Regions from separate parts of the Undibacterium sp. 5I1 genome, predicted to be linked through region 1. Evidence: predicted binding sites of a transcription regulator. Region 1 holds the regulator's gene; each other region holds the start of a gene.
The links. The regulator sigma-54, encoded in region 1, starts transcription at its own class of promoters, with help from an activator protein. The targets are predictions, from matches to a motif close to TGGCANGNAANCTGCTTT.
Positions count from the first base shown of each region.

Region 1 (6,308 bases):
TTTTTTGCATAAGTCCTATTATTAATACTCATTAAGTATGTGCCTAGTGGCGGTGATCGCAAATATAAAAATTTGTCGGTTTCTTTTGCTGTTATCACTATCCTTTATCTTCATAATAAAAATTTATTTAAATATTCAAAAAGCAAGTATTGGCTAGATATAGGTAACATATGGTAACTGGCAGAGTTTTTGCTTAGTCAAATTCGTTTATACTCTGGGGATGAGCACTTTTAACCTTATTCCATCACAAACCCCGCCAGCGGCTCCTTCTGGCGATGCCTTTGCGCGTCGTGCGCTGCGCCTAGCGTGTGAAACTTTGCAAATAGAAGCAGACGCCATTAAGGTTCTGCAATCTCGGCTTTCTGACGATTACGCGGCATTCGCCCAGGCTACCGATCTGCTGTTGCATTGCCAGGGACGGGTCGTCGCTTCTGGGATTGGCAAGTCTGGCCATATCGCCCGCAAGATTGCCGCAACTTTCGCCTCGACCGGAACGCCTGCTTTGTTCGTTCATGCGGCAGAAGCTGCGCATGGCGACTTGGGCATGGTAACGCCGCAAGATGTGTTTATCGGCATCTCTTATTCAGGTGAAGCGTCGGAATTGATGGCGATTGCGCCTATCATTAAACGTTTAGGCGTCAAATTGATTACCCTTACTGGTAATCCAACGTCTGGTCTGGCCAAACTGGCAGATGTACATTTAAATGTACATGTCGATAAAGAAGCTTGCCCGCTTAACCTTGCACCTACGGCTAGTACAACAGTCACACTGGCGCTGGGCGATGCACTTGCCGTTGCGGTGCTGGACGCACGTGGTTTCCGTGAAGAAGATTTCGCCCGGTCCCATCCCGGTGGCGCGCTTGGTCGACGCTTGCTGACGCATGTACGTGATGTGATGCGCAGCGGCGATGATATTCCTCAAGTGACGCCTGACACTAAATTGACCGTTGCGTTGATGGAAATCACCAAAAAAGGCATGGCGATGACGGCCGTAGTTGACCTTGAGCAGCGCGTCGTTGGCGTCTTTACCGATGGTGATTTACGTCGCTTGATGGAGAGTGTTCAGGATTTTACTAAAATTGTGATTGCCGAAGTCATGCACAAAAATCCGCGTAGTATTCGCGCAGAGCAACTGGCGGTAGAGGCGGTGGAGATTATGGAAACACACAGAATCAATCAGTTGCTGGTGACAGATGGACAAGGCAAGTTGGTTGGTGCTTTACATATTCACGATCTGACTCGTGCTAAGGTGATTTGATGACGGCAACGATAACGACAACGACAGCGAAGAGCTTGAAAGTAAATAGAGTTGCCAAGGCAGCCCAAGTCCAATTAATGATTTTTGATGTGGACGGTATTTTGACTGACGGCAGCCTGCATTTTGGCCCTGAGGGCGAAATGATGAAAAGCTTTAATGTGCTGGATGGTCAAGGTATAAGACTGCTGCAACAAGCTGGTATTCAGACCGCGATTATCAGCGCACGTCAGTCGCCGATTGTGGGGCGCCGTGCTTCCGATTTGGGGATTGTTCATTTGCGCCAGGGCATACATGACAAACGATCTGCTTTTGAAGAGTTGTGTATGGAACTGAATATCGCAAGAGAGTATTGCGGTTTTATTGGCGATGATGTAATCGATTTACCCGTGTTAACGCGAGTTGGTTTTGCCGTCAGCGTGCCGAATGGACATGCCGAAGTACGTTCCCGCGTTGATTATGTGACGCGGGCTACTGGCGGTAACGGCGCAGTCCGCGAAGTCTGTGATTTTATATTGCAGGCTCAAGGTAAATACGACCAGGCTTTAGTGCCTTTTTTAATATGAAAACCTTTATTTCTTTAGACCGGTTCCGGATTTGGCTATCCATTGTGATTCTTGGTATTGTCGTACTGTGTAGTTTTTGGGTTTTAGAAGTCATGCGCAAACATGATGTACAAAATACCTCAAATCTTCAAACCAGAATTGAGCCTGATTATTATGTTGAAAATTTCAATTTTATTCGGCTGCCAAACAAGGGGAAAATGAACTATCGTATTTCGGGTGATCGCTTAATTCATCGTCCGCGTTATGATAATTTTGAAATATCACAGCCGCGTATTAATAGCTTCGACGAAAATAAAACTCCTTTATTTATGCAAGCTGACAAAGCGGTAATCGAACAAAAAAATGCGCAGACAGCCGTCAAAATAGCACCGCGAGATAGTGATGAAATTCACTTATTTGGGCACGCCAAGGTAACCAGACCCGAGAGCCCAACGACAAAATACATGGAGTTGCAGTCCGACTATTTATTACTTTTACCTGATCTGAATATTATGAAAACTGACAAGGCAGTGAGTCTTTTTTCACAAAATACGGAAACGCATGCGATCGGAATGTTCGCCAATAATGAAACTCAGGAAGTAAATCTGCTAAGTAAAGTTCAAATTCAGATCCAGCCTAAAAAACAGTAGATCAGTTGCCAAATTCAAGTAACAGTATGAGGATATATTCATGACATTTTTTAAACATCAACGTAAATACAAACATCAAGCATCGATATCATTTGCATTGATAATTGCAAGTCTGTCGTTGACTCATTCCCCTGCGTTTGCTGAGAAAGCAGATAGCCAAAAGATGACAGCAATCACCTCAGACCGATCTGATCGTAACGGTAAAACGAATGTAACTACGTTGACCGGTGATGTGATCATTATCCGTGGGACATTAATAGTAAAAGCGGCTCGTGCCGTAATGACTGAGACGGCAACCAGTACTAGTTATGTGCTTTTTTCAGCACCGGGAGTGCAGGTGTTTTTCCGCCAAAAAAGAGATGGCGGCGCTGATTTATGGGTCGAGGGCGTTGCTGACAGGGTTGAGTATGATGACAAAACCGAGATTACGAAATTTATTTCTAAAGCCGATGTGAAATATCTCGACGGGACTGTAGTCACTCAAGAACAAAAGGGTGAATATTTGTCTTACGACAGCCTGAACGATCTTTTTGTCGCTGAGAATAATAGTTCCGGTACAACGGTGCCTGGCTCTGGCCGGACTACCTTGTTCATCGCGCCAAAATCTGACAAAAAAGTCAAATAACAAGATGAGTACATTGTCGATTAAAGGTTTACAAAAACGTTATGGCGCACGCCAGGTGGTAAGCGATGTGTCATTGGATGTGAAGAGCGGTGAAGTCGTTGGTTTGCTGGGTCCTAACGGCGCAGGTAAGACGACATCGTTTTATATGATTGTTGGTTTGGTCACCTCGGATGGCGGTGAAATTAATATTGATGGCGTAGATATTTCACGCCTGCCGATACATAAAAGAGCCAAGTTGGGTTTGTCCTATTTGCCGCAAGAAGCCTCAGTGTTTCGTAAGTTATCGGTAGAGGACAATATCCGCGCCGTACTTGAATTGCAAAAAAATCCAGAAGGTAAATTTCTGACTAAGGCTGCCATTGAGCAACAATTAGACACCTTACTTGCTGAATTGCAGATTGAGGGTATTCGAGAGAATCAGGCTCTGTCATTGTCCGGCGGTGAGCGTCGCAGGGTAGAGATTGCCCGGGCGCTGGCAACTAGTCCTCGTTTTGTCTTACTGGATGAGCCTTTTGCGGGCGTTGATCCAATCGCCGTGATTGAAATTCAGCGTATTGTGGGCTTCCTGAAAGATAGAGGGATAGGGGTACTGATTACCGATCACAATGTGCGCGAAACCTTGGGTATTTGTGATCACGCTTACATCATCAATCAAGGTGCAGTGCTTGCCGCAGGTAAGCCCGACGACATCATCAATAATGAGTCCGTCCGCAGAGTTTATTTGGGAGAGCATTTCCGCATGTAGCGGGAAGCCATATGATGATGAAGCAAAGCCTGCAACTGCGCACGTCACAGCATTTGGCGTTAACGCCGCAATTGCAGCAATCTATCCGTTTGCTGCAATTGTCCACGCTGGAGCTACATCAAGAGTTAGAAAATCTACTTTCCGACAATCCCATGTTGGAGCGGGTAGATGATCCTATGGATAATGCAGTGCGCTTGCTTGCCGACGGCGCCATCAGTGCGACTACGAATAATTCTGAAACTGAATTCGCCGCGCCAGAAAAGAATGGCGATGCTGCTACAGCAAGTGCCAGTTCTGAAAATGCCGACCTTAGCGAAGTCGCTGCCTCTGCCGATAGTACCAGCGCGAATGAAGAAGAGTGGAGCTTTGATGATGTTCCTCAAGGCAGCAAATCGTCAGAAGAAGATGACGGACGTCCGCAATTAGAGGCAGCGCAAACCAGCCTCAGAGATCATTTGCTGGAGCAGATGCGGCTGAACATCCGTGAGCCGCGAGATCGGGCTCTGATTGAGCTGATGATTGATGCCTTGGATACCAATGGCTATTTGATGGAAACACTGGAAGAAATTCATGCCAGCTTGCCGTTGGAGTTATGTGTTGAGCCAGAAGAATTATCCTTTGCGCTGAACATGTTGCAGAACTTTGACCCTAGCGGTGTCGGTGCCAGAAATGTATCCGAATGTCTGGCCTTGCAGATTAAACGTTTCCCTAAAATTCCTTTTGTGACGCGTCGGCTGGCGCAAAAAATTGTTGAGAACCACATCACTTTATTCGCTCAAAGAGATTTTAATAAGTTGAAGAAAATTCTCAATTGTGATGACGAGGATTTACGCGAAGCGCAAGTGGTTATTCGTCAATGTAATCCCAAACCGGGTGCTGAATTTGCCGCGGCCGCTTCGGATTATGTCGTGCCGGATGTGATCGTCAGAAAGACAGTGAACGGCTGGCAAGTATTACTCAACCAAGATGTGATGCCAAAGCTACGTGTTAATAGTATGTATGCCAGCATCATGAAGCAAAATCGTGGTGACGGTACGCTAGGTTCCCAATTGCAAGAGGCGCGCTGGCTAATCAAAAATATGCGGCAACGCTTTGATACGATTTTACGGGTTTCACAAGCGATAGTTGAAAGACAACGTAATTTTTTCACGCACGGTGCCGTTGCAATGCGACCACTTGTGTTGCGCGAAATTGCTGATACACTGGGTTTACACGAGAGCACTATTTCTCGTGTAACGACGCAAAAATACATGCTGACCCCGCATGGTATGTTTGAGTTGAAATATTTCTTCGGTAGCCATGTCGCGACGGAAGCAGGGGGGGAAGCATCATCCACCGCGATACGTGCACTCATCAAGCAGTTGATAGGAGCAGAAGACCAGAAAATCCCACTCTCTGACAGCAAGATTGCAGACATGCTGGGAGAACAAGGCATGGTAATTGCGCGACGTACAGTCGCCAAATATCGCGAAGCTTTGAAAATCCCGCCAGTAAGCCTGCGCAAATCTTTGTAACTTGTTCTTGAAATATCCTCGTATGTTGCTATATATAATTTAGCTCAATAAATAATTTAAATATTAGTCTGCCAATTCATCGTCTGATTAAATTTACATTAATTGAGTTAAGATAAAATGTTTGTAACAAGTAAGATTACCAAGGAGCGTAGTATGAATCTCACCATCAGTGGACATCACCTCGAAGTAACTCCTGCAATTCGTGAACATGTGCAAAATAAGCTTGAACGTATCAGGCGGCATTTCGATCAAGTAATTGATATCGCCGTCATCCTGACCGTGGATAAGCTCAAAGAAAAGGAAAAACGCCATAAAGCAGACATTAATCTGCACATCAGTGGCAAAGATATTCATGTTGAAAGCCTGGCACAAGATCTCTACGCCGCCATCGACACTCTCATCGACAAACTAGACCGACAAGTCATTAAACATAAAGACAAAATCCAAAATCATCAACATGACGCGATCAAACACATACCCGATCCGACGCCAGTGTAAGCAGATGACTTAGTCGCTTTTTCGATTAGAAAATAGCAAAAAAGGACGCAATTCGGCGTCCTTTTTTTGTTTGCGTAACACTTGATTTGGTTTCGAAGATTATGTGCTGATATAAATATACTCCCCTATTATTTTTATAAATATGGCTTATTGTCCAGTAATTACCTGGACAACTAAAATATACTTGGGGAGAGTATTTATATTGAATAACTGGAGAAATAAGCGATACTCGTAGCTATTCATTTCTTTAAGCCGCACAGATTAGTTTGTACCCGTTTAAATTTCTACGCATTTAAATTTGACCTTAATACCCCAAAGTTTTTCCGTCAGGATTGCGCGGATCTGAATAACCATCAAATCCCTGATTGCTCATTTGTATAGTTTGTGTGCGACCCATAGTCGGTGACAATTTCAGATGCTGACCTTTTTGCTCCAGTATGTTTAAGGTATCGATGCTGATCCCTTTTTCTACGCGC
Region 1 covers NZ_JAVIWI010000001.1:4,253,109-4,259,416, forward strand. The annotation lists gene RGU72_RS18635 (KpsF/GutQ family sugar-phosphate isomerase) at 221-1,258, shown strand; gene RGU72_RS18640 (HAD family hydrolase) at 1,258-1,821, shown strand; gene lptC (LPS export ABC transporter periplasmic protein LptC) at 1,818-2,450, shown strand; gene lptA (lipopolysaccharide transport periplasmic protein LptA) at 2,491-3,075, shown strand; gene lptB (LPS export ABC transporter ATP-binding protein) at 3,080-3,820, shown strand; gene RGU72_RS18660 (RNA polymerase factor sigma-54) at 3,838-5,334, shown strand; gene hpf (ribosome hibernation-promoting factor, HPF/YfiA family) at 5,488-5,832, shown strand; gene ggt (gamma-glutamyltransferase) at 6,137-6,308, opposite strand, start outside.

Region 2 (6,308 bases), 890 kb from region 1:
CATAAGGTAGCTTGTCGCAAAAACTCGGCTTCGCCCTCTTTCATCGAAATCGAGTTGACGATGGCTTTGCCCTGGACGCATTTCAGCCCTGCTTCAATCACCGACCATTTGGATGAGTCGATCATGATAGGCACGCGAGCAATATCCGGTTCTGAGGCGATCAGGTTTAAAAAGCGCGTCATGGCCGCGAGCGAATCGAGCATCGCTTCGTCCATATTGATGTCGATGACTTGCGCACCGTTTTCTACTTGTTGGCGCGCTACCGCTAAGGCTTCGTCGTATTGTTCGTTCAGAATTAGACGGGCAAATGCTTTTGATCCGGTGACGTTGGTGCGCTCACCTACGTTGACGAACAGAGAATCCTGATCAATCGTAAATGGTTCCAGACCAGACAGCCGCATGCAGTTGGTAATTGCTGGGATTTGACGCGGCGTGATCGGCTTAAGCAACTCTGCAATCGCTTTAATATGTGGCGGTGTCGTACCGCAACAGCCACCAGCAATATTGATGAAGCCACTCTCGGCAAATTCCTTTAGCAATGCAGAAGTGTCAGCAGGTAGCTCGTCAAAGCCGGTGTCACTCATAGGATTGGGCAGACCGGCGTTGGGATAAATACACACAAAAGTGTCTGCAATCTTAGAGAGCTCTTCGGCGTAAGGGCGCATTAAGGTCGCACCTAATGCGCAGTTCAAACCTATCGTTAAAGGCTTGGCATGGCGTACTGAGTTCCAAAACGCAGGTACGGTTTGACCGGACAAAATACGACCTGATGCATCGGTGACAGTGCCTGAAATCATGATCGGCAATCGGGTACCAGATTCTTCAAAATACTGGTCAATCGCAAATAAAGCGGCCTTGCAATTTAAGGTATCAAAAATAGTTTCAACCAGCAGCACATCTGCGCCACCCGCGACCAAACCACGGGTTTGTTCCAGATAAGCTGCAACCAACTGATCAAAGGTCACATTGCGCGCTGCAGGGTCATTCACATCTGGCGAGATCGACGCCGTCTTGGGTGTGGGGCCGAGGGCGCCTGCGACAAAACGTGGCTTGTCTGCGGTTGAATATTTAGCGCAAGCAGTACGGGCAATTTTAGCGGCGGCAACGTTCATCTCGTAAGCCAGATGTGCCATGTGGTAATCATCTTGCGCGACAGTGGTAGAGCCGAAGGTATTGGTCTCGATCAGATCGGCACCGGCGGCGAGATATTGCTCGTGAATTTCTTGAATAATATGCGGCTGGGTAAGTGACAATAATTCGTTATTGCCTTTGACAAATAATTCTCTGACACCTTCCGGACCCGTGAAGTCTTTAAAGCGTTCTCCACGGTAATCCGCCTCAGTCAATTTGTATTGCTGAATCATCGTCCCCATCGCACCATCTAAAATCAGAATGCGTTCTTTCAACAACGCGCGCAGACGTACTTCTGTGCTGACAGCTGTCGTTGCACTTGCGTTGAGATTCGTAGCGGGAGTGGATTTTGCGGTAGTCATGGAAGATGCTCTTAATGAAACAAAAAACCCGATCAGCTCATACAAAAAATGCAGGCGGGACCGGGCGTTCCTTTTAGCTGCACTTATTACGCGCCCGCAATCTGAGTATCAAATCGGCGCAAGTTAAAGATTATACGATAAAGAGAGTGCGACAAATTTAGTCTGGAGCAGGATTGGCTTGTTTCCCTTATGCATTTTTGTTACTTGCTAATACGATTTTAATAAAGTGGATGTCAGAGCCATCATTTTGATTCCTGAGCGTTAATTTTTTGTCGATAAATATTACGCACACCGGGATTAATAGTTTTTATTGCAACAAATATTATTGTAAGTGATTGAATTTAAAAGGATTCAATGCTTGATCCCAATTTGGCATGATAAGTGCTTTATTGACAATCAGCTTCAACCATAATCATCAATAACATGTGAGGAAAAAATGAACATTTTAAAAAAATCTGCAAAAAAATTGAGTTTGGCAATAGCATTGACTCTGGGCGCTGTCGCCGTGGCAGGTAATGCATCTGCTGCGATATTTGACGGTGGTCTGCCATCAGGCTGGGTATGTACTGGTGGTTGCAGTACTTCCGGTGCAAATGGCGTAGTTGGTTTGTCGCCAGTTGGCAGCAGCAAATACGGCTGGGTTTCTACTAACGGTGGCGTATCTGGAAATGTATTGGCAGCAGTTGGTGCTTCCAGCACTAACGGTTCTACATTGCGCAGTACTTTGTTTTCATCTAATGCTGGCGACGCATTGAATTTCAGTTTTGACTTCGTCACTTCTGATGGCGCTGGTTTTTCTGATTATGCTTGGGCTCGTTTGTTAGACTCTTCCTTGAACCAGATCGCTTTGCTTTTTACAGCGAGAACTACACCAAACGGCAATAGTGTTCCAGGATTTGGTATGCCAGGTATTGCAGCAACGATTAATCCAGGCGTAGTGACAATTGTTCCTGGTGCACCTTCTTGGGCGCCTTTGGGCAGCAGCAGTGGTACTTGCTACAGCAATGGTTGTGGTTACACTGGTTGGGTATCTTCGACTTATAACGTCGCAGCGGCAGGTAATTATTATTTGGAATTTGGTACTGCTAATTACGTTGACACTGCTTATCAAACAGGTTTGGCATTTGATGGCATTACTATCGGTGGCAAGCCAATTGAAGATGTCCCTGGTAATGTGCCTGAGCCAGCATCACTCGCATTGCTTGGATTGGGTCTGGCAGGTTTGAGTTTTATACGTCGTCGTAAATCATAATTCGTATTAAGTAATTTAAGCTGCGTTAAGCTAATTGTAGTTAGTTGGCTAAAATTAAAAAACCCACGAAGCAAATCGTGGGTTTTTTTTGTGTCTATATTTTCTGAGAAGAGCGGTTTAATCAAACCTAGATTTTCTATCAGACCGTTATTACGTCTTAGAAATACAGCGGTATGCCGCATTCAAATGAATAATCTCGTCTTGATTTGAGTATAAACATTGCAGCGACAACTTCATACTTGTCGTCGCTCGACTAGGAACTCTATATAAAAAAAGAGCGCACCACCAAAATCGGTAATGCGCCCAAAAGGGATCGATACAAGTAAAACTAGTTTTTGCTGCGAGTGGCAACTAGGCTGGCTACAATAGAACTTGCCAGAATGCTGCCGATAACCAATAACGAGATAGCTGTAGGTATGTGCATCCACTCTACGATGAGCATTTTTATACCGACGAACATCAATACAAAGGCGAGACCAAATTTTAATAAGTGGAAGCGGTTCGCCATATCTGCCAACAAGAAATACAGTGCACGTAGACCCATAATCGCAAAAATATTAGACGTAAATACGATAAACGGATCGGTAGTAACTGCAAAAATTGCTGGAATTGAATCAACCGCAAAGATCACGTCGGATACTTCGATTAAAATCAGGACTAACAGTAATGGAGTAAAAACGCGTTTGCCGTTTTCTACTACGCTGAACTTTTCTTTACGGAAATCCTCAGTAAATGGTATCCATTTCTTCAAAAAGCGCAGGACAGGGTTTGCATTTAAATCAGGTTCTTTTTCTGCTGCGACCAACATACGGAAACCCGTAACCAGCAAAAATACACCGAACAAATACAGTACCCAAGCAAATTGTGTGACTACCCACGTGCCAGCCAGGATCATCGCGATGCGCATGACGATGGCACCCAATACGCCATATAACAATACTTTGCGCTGATATTGCAGCGGCACAGCAAAGTGACCAAAAATCAGCAGAAAGACGAATACGTTATCGACGGACAAGGATTTTTCAATAACGTAACCTGCCAAAAATTCCATTGCTTTAGCATCTGCTACAGCGCGCCCGAAAGTGTCCGTCAAATACATCCATAGGCCAAAGTCAAACAGTAAGGCCAGGCTGACCCAGACAGCTGACCAGATAGCAGCTTCTTTTACGCTAACTTTATGTGAACGCGAACCGCCTAGGGCAACTACGTCGAGTACAAGCATGCCCAAGACGAAAGCAATAAAAACTGCCCACATCCAAGGTTGCGCGATACTGTGAATCATTGAATTTCCTATTAAACCGGTTTGGTAGAAGAAGTGGTATAGGTTATGTGTGGTCTATACAGAGTGACGTTTGGCTGGGGCACACGGTTTTATGCAAGATGTTTTTTGCAATATGCGCACCCCAGCTGAACTTTATTCTTTATCGATAAAACCCAATAATTGCAACAGACTCAGGAAAAGGTTAAGGATCGTGACGTATAAGCTAACTGTAGCCATGATGTAATTGGTTTCGCCACCGCGAATGATGTTGCTAGTTTCAAATAAAATCATGCCAGACATGAGCAATACCATCGCAGCAGAGATCGTTAATGACAATGCGGGGATTTGGAAGAAAATTGCGCCCAGACTTGCCACAAAAGCGACCAGCATACCGATCATCAAAAAGCCACCCATAAAGCTAAAATCACGTTTGCTCACCAGCACATACGCAGACAAAGATAAAAAAATAGCGCCCGTCAACCCCATTGCGCTCATCACAATCCCTGCACCGCCTGCCATACCGAGGTAATGGCTGATGATTGGTCCTATGGTCAATCCCATGAAGCCTGTCAGTGCAAAGACAAATAAGATGCCTAAGCCGCTATTTCGGAATTTATTAGTTAGGAATAGCAGACCAAAATAACCAACCAGCGTAATAATCATGCCCGGGCTAGGTAGGGCGAAAGCGATGCTGGCTGCGGCCGTCAGTGCGCTGAATAACAGCGTCATTGAAAGCAGCATATAAGTGTTGCGTAACACTTTGTGGCTAGCATCGACATTGCTGTCGCTGTAATCCACGGTTTGCACGTTGCGTAAGGCGGAACGGTCTAAAATTTTCATGCTTTTCTCCTAAAATGTGGAAAACCTTAAAAGCTAAACTTATTTATTCGGACATTGCCAATACTAACCAAGCGATAATGCCAGTCAGAAAGTAAGTTTTTCGCCTTTTTATACAAGGTGACCAAAGTATAGTGCGCCTCAATTAGTAATAAAAGTCGAATATAATTGATAAATAGTTCGTATAAAACGAAGTGTTTAGAAATATTGTAATCTTAAAATTTATGCAAAACCGCCGCAGTGCCTTGCTGGGACAATTTTGCGTAAGTCCTAAATCTATTCAATTTTTATTGGGTGCGGCCAACGATGACGAGCCTTAATTACAAGCATCTGCATTATTTTTGGGTCGTTGCCAAAGCGGGCAGTATTGCCCGTGCTAGCGAGCAATTGAACCTGACACCACAAACCATCAGCGGTCAAATTAGTTTGTTTGAAGATATTCAAGGCGAGCAATTATTTAAGAAGCAAGGTCGCAATTTGCAATTGACCGAGGCGGGGCGCTTAGTATTGGGTTACGCAGAAGAGATTTTTTCTTTGGGACAAGAGCTGGAAGAAGTATTGCAGCACAGACCAACCGCGCGCACGCTACAACTGCGTGTTGGCGTGTCAGATGCGGTAGCTAAAGCCGTTGCTTATCGTTTGTTAGAACCTGCCTTAGCGTTACCGCAAACTTTGCGGATCAATTGCCGCGAGGGCAAGCTCGATGTCTTACTTGCTGAGCTGGCTTTGCACAAGCTCGATATTGTGATTACTGATAGCCCGATGCCACCCACGGTCAATGTACGTGGATTTAATCATCAGCTTGGAGAGTGTGGCATTAGTTTTTTTGCGACGGCTGCTCTGGCGCAGCAATATGGCGAGGCATTTCCTGCGTGTTTGCAGGGCGCGCCTATTTTATTGCCCGGAGAAGATTCTGCCTTACGTTCTAAACTGATGTTTTGGCTGAACGAAAAGCAACTACACCCGCGAATTGCCGGAGAATTTGATGATAGCGCTCTGATGAGCGCCTTCGGTCAAGCGGGGGCCGGTTTTTTTGCGGCGCCATCTGCCATTGCTGATATGGTTATACGTCAATACGATGTGCAGCAGGTGGGGCATACTGACGAGATTCGCGAGCAGTTTTATGCGATTTCTGTACAACGCAAATTGACGCATCCGGCAGTATTAGCGATTACCCAAGCGACCCAACAGAATCAAGTTTCTTAATACAAGCGCTTACAACAGTCTCGAAAGTAGTGCGCTTTTATCTGATTTTCCGCCAATGAGTCGTATCTTCTGGTCGGAAAGTTGTGCTTCAATAGACATTGAATTGTTGATCTTATAGATGCTGTAGATACTACAGCCAAGCCGGAAAAATACATGCATAAAGCAGCAAATAACGGCATCACCAAGACGCTCTTCGTTCAACTGCCTTTAGCTATGCTTGTTTGCATTAGCGTTGCATGTAATAAGCCAGCGGAGCAAA
Region 2 covers NZ_JAVIWI010000001.1:3,361,230-3,367,537, reverse strand. The annotation lists gene metH (methionine synthase) at 1-1,493, opposite strand, end outside; gene RGU72_RS14795 (NF038132 family protein) at 1,930-2,745, shown strand; gene RGU72_RS14790 (TerC family protein) at 3,074-4,027, opposite strand; gene RGU72_RS14785 (Bax inhibitor-1/YccA family protein) at 4,160-4,846, opposite strand; gene nhaR (transcriptional activator NhaR) at 5,150-6,049, shown strand; gene RGU72_RS14775 (ABC transporter substrate-binding protein) at 6,203-6,308, shown strand, end outside.
Region 2: the regulator sigma-54 is predicted to act here: its motif matches at 1,864-1,881, upstream of RGU72_RS14795 (NF038132 family protein).

Region 3 (6,308 bases), 850 kb from region 1:
CAATGGGCGAGACTGTCGCGCATGGTGCTAAAAAATCCTGCCAGATTTTGTACTTTCAGGTCCCGCAATAAATCAGGGAAAACCCGCGCCATCACGGCACGATTTTCTAAAGCATAACCGGCACCGGATGGCGCCTGGGTTCGGTCGCCCACCACCCACCAGCGGCCATTCGGCGCGCGGGCAATATCCACTGCATAAAAATGCAACGCAACGCCATCTCGATGACGCATGCCATGGCAAGGTCGTAAAAATCCGGCATGGCCATGAATTAATGCTGGCGGCAATAAACCTTGAGCGAGCAATTTTTGGTCGCCGTACACATCCAACAAAATGCGGTTGAGTAAAGTGGCGCGCTGGATAATTCCGGCCTCAATCCCGGCCCATTCGTCTTGCGGCAGTATCAGCGGAAGTGCGTTTAAGTCCCAAGGGCGTTGCATGCCTTTGGCATCGGCATAGACGTTGTAAGTGACACCGTTTTCGCGTACCTGACGCTGCACTGTTTCGATGCGCTGACGCATCATATCGGGCGGCTCTGCCGATAAACTATCCAGCAAAATTCGCCAATGCGCGCGCGGCTGGTGGGTACTATCCAGCATTTCATCAAAACTACCTTGTGCTACAGGATAGTTCGCAAGCAGTTGACTCGACATAAGACTAATGATTTCTTTCAGAGATCAAGCGCAGACGGTATTGATCTGTGCTTCCTTATTACTAAATTGCTTAATTACTGAATTACTTAGCTACTTAAATTACCTATTTGCTGATTTTGGCGAACGCTACTCACCATCTACCATCTGCAACGCATTCATTTTTTTGAATACGGGAGAACAAAAGTTGAGATGCCGGGGGCGCTGAAAATTACCTCTAAATTCTGCACGTAGCAATATACCCCCCCCAATTTTATTCAAAATGACCATATAGACCAATGATTACCTGGACAACTAAATATACTTACTATCAGTATTTAATTTAACTTTAGTCCAGGTTAACAAGTGCAGAAACATATTATGTTGTTGTTCGCCCTGATATCTTGTTTATTCCCTGCACTATTCAGCCAAGTCGGAGAACGTAGATTCGCTCTACTCTCTCCGACAGCGCTCCGGCTAGCCCTTAGTATACCTGCCAACGTAAATCCAGCGTCATTGGGAAGCTAGGATTGAGATCTTCTTTGTGGACAAACATCGGTCCCGGTGTATGCCCGTGCGACCAAAACCGCGCAAAACGGCGTGCCTCTGCGGCATTGGCATTCACCGGCGAACTGGATTCGCTGCGACCACCGGGGTGCGATACATGATAAGTACAGCCACCAATCGCACGACCGCTCCAGGTATCCACCAGATCAAACGTCAGCGGCGCCTGAATTTTGATTGTGGGATGCAATGCCGACCAAGGGCTCCAGGCACGGAAGCGGACGCCTGCAACGTATTCGCCCGGGATACCGGTCGGATGCAGCGGCAACATGCGACCGTTACAGGCAATCGTATGACGCCTAGCCGTTAAGCCGCGAACTAATAACTGCATCCGTTCGACGGAAGAATCTACATAACGAGCAGTGCCGCCGCCGGTCATTTCCTCGCCCAGCACATTCCAAGGCTCAATTGCCTGACGCAATTCCATCTCGACACCTTCGTACACCACGGTACCAAAACGCGGGAAGCGAAATTCAATAAACGGATCAAACCAATGCTCTTCAAACGCATAACCGGAAGCGCGCAAATCCTTCACGACATCACGGATGTCCTGCGCCACAAAATGCGGCAGCATCCAGCGATCATGCAAAGACGTTCCCCAATGAACCAGCTTGGCTTGATAAGGCTGACGCCAAAAACGTGCGACCAGTGCGCGCAGCAGCAGCATTTGTAGCAGGCTCATGCGCTCGTGCGGCGGCATTTCAAACGCGCGGAATTCGACCAAGCCTAAACGGCCGGTGGGACCATCGGGCGAATACAGTTTGTCGATAGAAAATTCGGAGCGATGCGTATTCCCGGTCAAATCCACCAGCAAATTACGCAGCAAGCGATCGACCATCCAAGGCTTATCGCCCGGATGCATGGTCGGCAGTACCTGATCCATTTGCTGGAAGGCGATTGCCAGCTCATACAAGTTGTCGTCACGCGCTTCATCCACCCGAGGCGCCTGACTGGTCGGACCGATAAACGTACCTGAAAATAAATACGACAAGGCAGGATGATTTTGCCAGTAGGTGATTAAACTCTTCAACAAATCTGGCCGACGCAACATCGGACTGTCTTCTGGGGTGGCACCGCCAAGCGTGGCGTGATTGCCACCGCCAGTGCCGGTGTGGCGACCATCGACCATAAATTTTTCTGTACCCAAACGCGTCAGACGCGCTTCTTGGTACAGCGTAGACATGTTGTAGACCAGCTCATTCCAGCTTGCGGCCGGATGAATATTGACTTCAATCACACCCGGATCGGGCGTCACGCTGAGTAATTTGATACGAGGGTCGCGTGGCGGCGGATAACCTTCAATCCAGAGTTTTAACTTCAGCTTGGCGGCGGTGTATTCGACCACATTGACCAAGGCCAGATAATCTTCTATCCGCTTTACCGGCGGCATAAAAATATGCAAACGGCCGTCACGTACCTGCACGCATAAAGCGGTGTGGATGACATCACGCGGCTCTGTCACAGATTTGTTTAAGCTCGCCGCTGGCGAAACTGGTTTGGCGGGTGTAGAAGAAGTGGCAGGAGATTTCCCCATTAAAGCAGCGACGGCGGCCGGCGTTGCTCCCGCCGAGGTTGCAGCCGCTACCACTGCGGCATGTGCTGCCATCGCGGCTGTCAGCGGTGCCGGGCTGGCACCGCTCGCGGCTGTTTTAGTTGAAGAAACAATTGTTGGCACTGATGGAGCAGGCTTGGTTTTGTCAGCAGCAACACTGGCATTTGTTGCACTATTAGCACCGTTGATGGTCACTGGTTTGTCGTCTTTGGCAGAAGGCAAAGGCGTGCGCGGGGAGAATGGATCTACATCAAATTCATGGATTTCTTTTTCTGGCTGCACCCAAGGTAATGCATTCAGCGGCAGGCGCAAACCCATCGGAGAATCACCATCGATCAGATATAAATGTTCGCGCTTAATTGGCCACGGCGAGGTACGCCAGGCAACCCCCAAAGAGATGCTCGGATCGGTGTCTTTTGGCTTTAGTGGCAATACATAACCAACCACCTCGCCAAGGCCGTGCTCCAGCAAACGCGCTAAGCGCCGACGTTCTTCTGGCGCTTTTAAATCAGCTTTCAGCGGATCTAAATTGACGGGCAAACCCTGTTCGCGCTGCGCCTGTTGCATCACATCTTCGTAGGCTGGGATCTGGCTACCCTCTGGCAGTGACAGCGCTTTAACCAGCGCCGTCATAAACAGATATGCTTCGGCATTGGTATACCCATCGGCTTTTTTCTCATCCGAGAATAAGCTGGCGTCCAGCCACATCGGCTGACCGTCAATCCGCCAATAAATATTTAAAGCCCAGCGCGGTAAAGGCTCACCCGGATACCATTTTCCCTGACCGTAGTGCAGCATGCCGCCAGGCGCGAAATGGTTTTTTAGCCTGTGCATCAGCTCGCCGGCCAATTCCCGTTTTTTATCACCATGCGCCAGCGTATTCCACTGAGCACCATCCATATCATCAATCGAGACAAAGGTTGGCTCGCCGCCTTGCGTCAGCCGTACATCTTGTCGTTTTAAATCTGCATCGACTTGCTGGCCGATCAGATCAATCGCCTTCCAGTCGGCGTCGGAATACGGCTTGGTCACGCGCGGATCTTCATGGATGCGGGTAATCGTCATCTCATGGTGGAAAGTCACTTCGGCCTTATCGGTAAAGCCCGTCACTGGTGCCGCAGAAGAGGGCAACGCCGTACACGCCAATGGAATATGCCCTTCACTGGCCAGCATGCCGGAGGTCGGATCTAAACCAATCCAGCCGGCACCCGGGATATACACTTCCGCCCACGCATGTAAATCGGTGAAATCGACGGTGGTACCGCTAGGGCCATCTAATGCCTCCTGATCAGCGGTAAGCTGGATTAAATAGCCCGATACAAAGCGCGCCGCTAAACCCATCTGACGCAAAATTTGCACCAATAACCAACCACTGTCACGGCAAGAACCGGAGCGATTGGTTAAGGTTTCTTCCGGCGTCTGTACGCCTGGCTCCATCCTGAGCAAATATCCGATATCGCCTTGCAAACGCTGATTGATGGCAACCAGAAAATCATTGGTCAGCAAATCTTTTTTCAGAATCGCAGTACGTGCGTCCTCCACCCATTTGGTCTGCAATTCACCCGGTTTTTCGGTCAGCAAATAAGGGCTAAGTTCTGCGCTCAATTGCGCAGGGTAGCTAAAAGGAAAATGCTCGGCGTATTTCTCCACAAAAAAGTCAAAAGGATTAATCACCGTCATATCGGCAACCAGATCGACAGTAAATTCCAGCACATCCGATTTTTCAGGAAAAACAAACCGACCGATGTAATTACCGTAGGGGTCTTGCTGCCAGTTGATGAAATGCTGTTCCGGCGCGACGGTCAGTGAGTAAGACAAAATTGGCGTACGTGCGTGAGGCGCTGGACGCAGGCGCACCTCATGCGGAGAAAGAGCAACCAGGCGGTCATAACGGTAGCTGGTTTTGTGATGCAATGCGACACGGATAGCCATTCGATATTGCCTTTCGATAAAGGTTAAAACAGCGCTAGAAAGCTGCGCCAAAACGCGTCAAAGTCGTTCTGTTTTCATAAAAGCAGGATTCATGCCCATATAAAACACGATAAAACTTAAAAAGGCTGCCTGTTTAACCCAGATTTTCCACTGGATCGCCAAATACACATTTGCCGCGATCCCAAAGGACAATCAAGCTTAAATTTGAATGATACGCCAGCGATGTGTCATTGGCACGACTGACGAGCGTTGCTCTAAAGCATGTGGCGGATAAAATACATGAAAAGAAACTTTTTGATAGCTTTTCAGCACTAACAGGTAGAGCACTAATCAAAAAAATGGGGAAGACATTATTTTTTGAACGGTGCACCTAGTTGCGTTTCTACGAAGTGATCGCGGTTCAATGGAAAATCTCGTTCAAATACGTGTATTTTCCAACGCCAGAATACGATATGCTTTAAATGAATCGAACAAGTTTATTCGGCAAAAATTTATACGACTTCTACCCTTATTCATCATGCGCCCTTTCCCATATAGGTTTTATTTATTATCCGCACTAACTTGCGTTGTTAGTGGCTGCGGCGGTGGCGGCTCTGCTACTACATCCGGATCTACTTCTGCTGTGGCTCCGGCGATACCGTTTTCTGTACCTGCGACGCTGGCTCAAAAAATGGGAAAGCCAACACAATTTTTGGTTGGGCTTGGCTCGGGCATGTCGACCACAGATATCAAAGCACAGTCAATCACACCCGATATTTATGATCAGTATTTGGTTGGCGTCGGTAATACCGCATGGCCTAGCTGGAATGTGCCTAGCGGTGCATATGTCGGTATCACGGCAACTAATGCAAAAAATATTGGTGCTGTGCCGATGTTTACTTTGTATCAGATGGCACAAAATGGAGATGGCAATTTATCTGGTTTGACGGATGCCAACTTTATGACGAAATATTGGGCGCAGACAAAATTACTGTTTACTGAATTAAAGAAATTTGATGGTCCAGCCTTGGTCAATTTAGAGCCCGATTTTTGGGGTTATGTGCAAAGCCAGGCGCCTGGTGGCGACCCGACCAAACTCTCGGCACAAGTGACAATTATGTCTGAATGCTCTGCACTGACAAATGACGCTGTTGGTATTGCTGGCTGCATGTTAACGCTTGCGCGTCTATATGCGCCAAAGGCGTTGGTCGGTTTTCCGGTATCGATCTTTGGTCGTAAAGAAGCGGATGTAGCGCAATTTATGACTAAGATAGGTGCAGCAAAAGCAGATTTCATTGTGGAACAAACGATAGACCGTGATGCGGGTTGCTATGAGGTGTTGCCATCGCCAAGCGAGTGCAATCATTCAACTGCGGCACTGTATTGGGACGAGTCGAATTTGACCTCGCCCAACTTCCATGACTACCTGAGTGGAGTCTCGATTATCCAGCAAGGTATCGGCGGCTTACCTGTGTTGTGGTGGCAAATGCCGATGGGCGTGCCTTCGGCTACACCTGGCGGTACGCCTGGGCATTACCGCGATAATCGTGTGCATTACATACTGACTCACCCGGCAGAATTTACCAAAGTTGGCGGCGTTGGTGTTGTATTTAGTGCAGGTGCTCCCAATCAGACGACGATCCTTACCGATGGCG
Region 3 covers NZ_JAVIWI010000001.1:3,398,282-3,404,589, forward strand. The annotation lists gene RGU72_RS14885 (circularly permuted type 2 ATP-grasp protein) at 1-650, opposite strand, end outside; gene RGU72_RS14890 (transglutaminase family protein) at 1,111-4,674, opposite strand; gene RGU72_RS14895 (hypothetical protein) at 5,192-6,308, shown strand, end outside.
Region 3: the regulator sigma-54 is predicted to act here: its motif matches at 4,754-4,771, upstream of RGU72_RS14890 (transglutaminase family protein).